DNA from 2 places in the Paenibacillus sp. J22P51 genome. Region 1 is predicted to be linked to the other one. Evidence: riboswitches for the same ligand, from Rfam matches in the RefSeq annotation. Region 1 holds a riboswitch; the other holds the start of a gene.
What was found. A riboswitch is a leader RNA that binds a small molecule or an ion and turns the genes downstream of it on or off. The one in region 1 is predicted to bind S-adenosylmethionine.
Positions count from the first base shown of each region.

Region 2: linked by a shared signal. The riboswitch ahead of metA (homoserine O-acetyltransferase MetA) and the one ahead of AC58QC_RS07175 (hypothetical protein) in region 1 are both predicted to bind S-adenosylmethionine.

Region 1 is NZ_JCAUAZ010000002.1:620,011-623,428, reverse strand. Features, by position in the region: gene AC58QC_RS07185 (helix-turn-helix domain-containing protein) at 1-859, shown strand, start outside; gene AC58QC_RS07180 (Ger(x)C family spore germination C-terminal domain-containing protein) at 946-1,212, opposite strand; gene AC58QC_RS07175 (hypothetical protein) at 1,263-1,838, opposite strand; SAM riboswitch class I at 1,939-2,068, opposite strand; gene AC58QC_RS07170 (response regulator transcription factor) at 2,191-3,418, opposite strand, start outside.
Region 2 is NZ_JCAUAZ010000011.1:35,739-39,156, reverse strand. Features, by position in the region: gene corA (magnesium/cobalt transporter CorA) at 1-645, opposite strand, end outside; gene AC58QC_RS21385 (hypothetical protein) at 949-1,176, opposite strand; SAM riboswitch class I at 1,421-1,549, shown strand; gene metA (homoserine O-acetyltransferase MetA) at 1,663-2,607, shown strand; gene AC58QC_RS21375 (aminotransferase class I/II-fold pyridoxal phosphate-dependent enzyme) at 2,644-3,418, shown strand, end outside.

The DNA of each region.
Region 1 (3,418 bases):
AAAGTATACGATAACTCCTTTTATTCGAATCGCGGGTTATGCCATCCGACCTCCGTTTGTTTTAGGTGAGCGCAATTTGCTGGATTATATCCTCTTTTATGTGCAAGAAGGTCAGTTTGAGATTCAGCTGGGCGGTGACATACATATGTTGAAGGAAGGCGATCTTTGTCTGTTTCAGCCTGGTGATGTGCATACGATTAAGGGGATTACCCCTACGATTAATCCGTATATTCACCTTGATTTTTTCTATAATCCTTTGAGGGAAAACAGCTTTGTAACCCTGCCTGGGCAACTGGACATGACTCCTTACGCCACTTATATGCAGCCTAGGATGCATGATTGCGAGGATCTCCGAATCCCATTTAAGCTGGAGACGGCCCACTCTAATAAAATGAGAGATCTGGTGCTGAAGATGATCGAATGCTGGCAGCTGCAAACCTATATGGGCGTCATGGAAGCCAATCAGCTTGCCCACGAATGGTTGACTGTTGTATTTAAAAACTACATGAAACCACAACTGGGGTCTTTATCTCAACAGCCATTTTTGAACTGGATCACATCTTACTTTGCATTTCACATATCCGAACCGATTAACGTCATCGATATGGCAAAGAGAGCCGGGCTTTCGCCATCTAGGTTTAACGTACTCTTCAAACAGCATTTTGACACGACGCCGTACCAATATTTATTACATTTACGCATCGAACATGCGCGAGAATTATTTAACGAAGGCGTCTCCATTCAGAGAGTGAGCGAATACTGCGGCTTTACGGATGTTCATCACTTCTCCAAAACGTTTAAATCCATAACGGGTATTAGCCCTGGTACTTATAGAAGAAATCGACAAGTGGATTTATAGTAAAAAAAGAACGGTCCGCCTCAGGAGAGGAGCCATTCTTTTCCGTGTAAAACGCTTTCCAGAGCTAAATTGACTCTGCTTATTTGTCAATTGATTGCTCCTGTTGAGATCAACTTTTCTTTGATTTGAACATCGAATTGGACTTTTGGATAGATCTGAAGCCATTTGTCCCATTTAGTTTGATTGTCTAGGTGTTTGGCGAGGTAAGAAATTCCAAACCCGAAAGGATCCACCTGTTTCTTTTGAATTTTGCTGAGTAAAGCCGCGGCTCTTGTTTGAATAATTTTTTCCTGCGTCGCCGAAATATCATTTAGCTCATTCGCGGATACTTCTCTTGGATTGCTTCTCTCTATCCATATTTCAACATTTTGAAAGTCATGTAGCTTGCCAAGCTTACCTGATGTTAGAAAAAGACGTACGATTGCGTATGGTCAAATAAGTATGCTCGATCCCACAAGTATCTTTGATCCACGTTTTTATTTGATGCCCGGCCAAGTTTTCCATTTAGATCCATTAATGCAGACTCAATTAATTCATATCTCTCGGGTCCCCATGCCGCCTGTTTTTGTCGAACGTAGTTCAAACTCTCAATCAAGCTCAGACCTTTTATTCGCTGAAAAGGAGCAGCCCACAAAACCCAATCACACTTCATGTTTTTACAAGGGATCGCAAATTCCATTAACCCACATGCTCCCGTCTCTGTAGAGAGAGCAATTAGCCCACAGACATAATCAGAGCTGTGTTCAATTAAGAGCTTTTCTGCAAGCTCACTGTCAAATCGAAAACATTCTATATGAGTAATCTTACATTGCTGCAAACTTTCAAACGAAAGCCCTAAATCCGAATTTTTCAAATTTAGAGAAGAAATACGAAGGGTATAAGTATCCTGGTGATACTCGATTGTTTCATTCATTGTCAAAGTGTTCCCTTTGTTTAAAATTTCTTTGGCTGGCAGATTTTCAGGTATTGTGTTCGCCATCCTGTCCCTCCTAATACACAAGATTAGTTTGTTAATAAAAACAAAAATGACCTTCTCTGGAATTAGAGAAAGGTCATAAAAATTCAAAATCATATCCTCACTCTTATCACCCAGATTCGCTTTAGATCAGCGTTTCTGCAAGAATTAGCACCGTGCATTCCTTGTTTAACAAAGGTCTGTCGGTTGCCGGGTTTCATAGGGCTAGTCCCTCCACCTGCTCTTGATAAGAAAAATCAACGTATTCAGTTATCTCTATATTACTATAAAGTTCTGTGGTGTCAAGGGATTTAACACTCCCTATAACGAATCAAGTGTATCTTCAGCGAAAATACACTTTAACAGTCCTAACCTCTTACCCGTTCAACAAACTCTCGCGATACAGCTTTGGACTATATCCCGTCGTCTTCTTAAACATTCTGCTGAAATGCTCCACATTCAAATAACCGACCGTTTCAGCGATATCTGTAATTTTATTTCCCCGCTTTTTCATTAACCGTTTCGATTCTTCAATGCGTAAATTCGTTAAATATTGAATGAAGTTGCAACCAACTTCTTTCGTAAATTGCTTGCTTAAATAGCTTTCACTCACGCCAACCATTTCACTAATCAGCGTAAGATTTACGTCCTCTGTATAATGGAGATCGAGAAATTGCTTAGCCATCGTTACAACACTGCTATAGTTAACCTCTGACTTCGCCATTCCGTGAATGTGTTGAAATAACTGACTGCAGATGCGATATAGCCAGGTTTTCGTTTCATCTAACGTCTCCAAACTCTTCATGTATTCAAATGGATGCTGAAGTTCTTCATTGAGGTCATCCCAGCGAATACCTTTTCGATACAGCAGCCCGCCGAGCTCCCAAAGTAAATCCTCAAACGCAGCGTGGACATCCTGGGGCCTCCAGCCCCATGTTTGTCCTAGGAGCAGCTGCATCTGCTCAAACTCCCTGGTCCATAACTCCACATTATTTTGTTCCAGCAGCTGTGCAATGCCGGCACCGGTCGCTTTCAATGTGACCTGCAGCTTACGGGCATGCTCAAGTCCACTGTCAGCACCGTATCTCCCCTGCTCCATACAGCTTTCCGGGTAGAATACTTTATTAAATCCGGCAAAATAACTCATGGAAGCCAGATGGGCAGCTTGCTGATACAATCGGTACCAATGTTGCATGCCGTTAGCTAGGTCGCTAATGCCTATCGAGATGGACACATTGACATACTGGTTCAGCCGAGTTTGAATCATGGAGAAGGCAGCCTGTATTTTTTCGCGAATCACACTTTCACTTCGAAATTGCGCTAAAGAACAGAACAGCACATATTCCGACTGACTCTTCCCATAAATGAGATGAGTGATCGACAGCGCGTCCAGAACGGTTTGCACGGACTGCGTGATGAACCTCTGAGTCTGTACATCCTTTAAACTTCTTTCCATCTTAGCCGCTGCTGGGGAGCCTTGCGAGATGGTAATCACGGCAACCAGCTGATTCGATTCGCTCAGCCATTCCACAATACCACTCCCCATACTCGCATAACGCTCTGCATCCTGCTCAGGATGGATGGCAATGAGCTGCCGAAGGGTT
Region 2 (3,418 bases), on a different contig from region 1:
ATAAATGTCGCCGAAATATTTCTGCAGCTGATGGTCGATCAGTCTCAGTTCTTTCTTACCAAGCGTTCCGATGACGTCACGTTGTGGCACAAGCACCTTTTTCAGCCATAAAATTTCAGAACGTAGACCAATAATTTCATTCAAATGCGACTTCTTCGTCGCCATGAGAATATCTTCTTCCAGCTTCTCGATCTTAGCTTCAATTCGGTCACCGACTGCCACATAGTTATCGACAACAAGATCGACCAAATGATATAAGAAACGATCGGCGCTATTCACTTCTTCTTCCCAAAGGAAGGGCTTTAAAGCGCGGAGCTCATTAATTTTTTGTCGTGTTACGGTAATAATGACATGCTTGCTTAGAAATAGATTAAGTGCGCGTAGAAAAATTTCTTCATCATCGAAACGAATGCTATTAATGACAATAAAATAATGAGAATCATAGAATTCAATCTTAGGACGCTGTTCTTCCTCACTTAGACAATCTTCTACGGCCAAATCATGCAAATGGAACAGAGGCTGAAGTAATTGCAGATCCTCGATTCCCGCATCAATCCAATAGAAGCCTTGGCTTGGAGGTGTAAGCGCAGCAGTGACATCATCAACTAACGTGAAAATACCATTTTGAACCAACCGTGTTTTCATCTGCCCACCCCTTTGAATGGAATCAGCCGGTTAGTTCATCTAGAAGAGCAAGGCTCTGGCTGATGGAATAACCGACTTCATTCCTACACTTTGAAATTGTTTGTTCGCTTTGCAGGTACTACTCCTCGGTTCTCCGTCCAAGCGTATGCCCTCCTTTTCCGTCCGTGTCGAATACTTGTCTAGTATACTCGTTCATATATCACGTTTCAAGCCAAAAAGTTTGATGAAATAAGGGAAATTCTCGTTTAGATAGGGTATGGCAGCAAGGCTAGGTCTGTGCCAAAAAAAATAAACCGCCAAAACTTACTTGGCGGCGCTTAATATCTTATTTTTGATGTTCGTATACATCTGAATTAACTCAGGGGTACCGCGCTGCATTAGATCGGCTTCACTTTCAGCTCCATAGATGTGAGGAAGCTGAGCGGCAGCCATTTCTGCTTGCTCTAGCGTGGGTTTTACGTTTTCAGTAAGTGCGAAATATCGATGCAGGGAGGCGAATACTGAGAAATTATCCGATGTTTGAGTTGACATAGTGGCCCTCATTTCTTCAAAAAATTTCTTCTGCGTATCGGAACTTAACTGCGTAAGCTTGTCCTACTTGTTTAACCAGAAGTATCCTTGCGTAAACAGATCTACCCGATACAAATTGTATCACAAAAATAGATGGATGGCTACGTTTACAAATTTCTTACGATCTCTGACCAAGGTACAAGCCCAAGTATCTTGACTTTCGTTTAATTTATAGTATGATAATGCTAATCGCATACGTTACGTTTTCTTATCAAGAGTAGGTGGAGGGACTAGCCCTATGACACCCGGCAACCGACAAACCTTTGCAAGCAAAGGGGAGCACGGTGCTAATTCTTGCGGAAACGCTGTTTACAGCGAATCTGGGAGATAAGAGAAGGACATTGACTTTGACTTTCCATGGCCTTTCTCTGATTCCAGAGAAGGTCATTTTTGTTTTTCATACATGTTTTTACCTAACCTACTACTTTCAGAAGAGGAGTGAACAGGATGCCGATCAAGATTCCTGACAACCTGCCTGCCAAAGAAATTTTAAACCAAGAGAACATCTTCACCATGGATGAATCTGTCGCGTATCATCAGGATATTCGTCCACTTCGCATTGCCTTGCTTAACTTAATGCCGACCAAAGAAACCACAGAGACACAGCTGTTGCGATTGATCGGGAACACGCCACTGCAAGTGGAGTTCGTGCTGCTGCATCCCAAAACCCACACTTCCAAAAATACGTCGCACGAACATTTAGATATGTTTTACAAAACCTTTGATGATATCAAAGATGATAAGTTGGATGGTATGATTATTACCGGAGCGCCAGTTGAACAAATGGAGTTCGAAGACGTGAATTACTGGGAGGAGCTGACGCAAATCCTCGAATGGAGCAAGCGCAATGTCACTTCAACTTTGCACATTTGCTGGGCTGCTCAAGCAGGCTTATACCATCATTTCGGCGTACGGAAATATGGTCTGGAGAAGAAAACGTTCGGTGTATTCCCTCATACGGTGAGTGTTCCGAACACGAAGCTGCTGCGCGGTTTCGACGAAGTGTTCAATGTCCCTCAATCACGCCATACGGATATTATCCGTGAAGATATTGAGCGATGTCCGGATTTGGAAATTTTGTCTGAATCCGATGAATCAGGGGTCTATATCGTCGCAACGCGCGATGGGAAGCATATTTTCGTAACTGGACATTCGGAATATGATGCTTGCTCTTTGAAATGGGAGTATGACCGCGATGCGGCCAAAGGGCTGCCAATCGATATCCCGAACAATTATTACCCGAATAACGATCCAAGTAGACAGCCATACAACACTTGGAGAGCACATGCGAATTTGCTGTTCTCGAACTGGCTGAACTATTATGTATATCAAGAAACACCTTTTGAGTTGACGGTAAACATTAATGAAAGCTTGGCAAGCTCGCAATTGTAAAAAAATGTACCCACATCCTGAGGAGGAATTCCCTTGTTGAAAATCGAAAGTCGTCTCGCTCAAATTGGCTCTATTGAAGAACCTGTTACAGGTGCTATTAGCTTTCCAGTTTATCAAGCAACTGCGTTTCGCCATCCTAAACTGGGGCAAAGCACAGGATTTGATTATGCCCGTACGAAGAGTCCAACACGTAAAGTGCTTGAAGACGCTATTGCCCAGCTCGAATCTGGAGATGCAGGCTTTGCATGCTCTTCAGGTATGGCGGCATTGCAAACGATTTTCGCATATTTCAGCCAAGGTGATCATTTGATTGTTTCCTTGGATTTATATGGCGGTACGTACCGTCTATTAGAAAGAATCATGTCCCGTTTCGGTGTAACCGCTACGTACGTGGATACGAATAACTTGGATGCACTTGAAGGCGCCTATCAATCGAATACGAAGGGTCTCGTGATTGAAACGCCAACGAATCCACTAATGATGATTACAGATCTTGAGCTTGTATGTACATGGGCCCGTAAAAAGGGCATCGTATCCATTGTCGATAACACCTTGCTTACACCGTATCTGCAACGACCGATTGAACTTGGCGCCGATATCGTCATCCACAGTGCGACGAAATATTTGGGCGGACATAATGATGTGCTAGCGGGTCTGATCGTTACAAAAGGGAAAGAGCTTTCTGAGCAAATGGCTATCCTTCACAACTCCATTGGTGCCGTACTTGGACCGCAGGATAGCTGGCTTCTCATGAGAGGGATGAAAACCCTTGCGCTACGCATGGAGCGTCACGAACAGAACGCAACAGCAA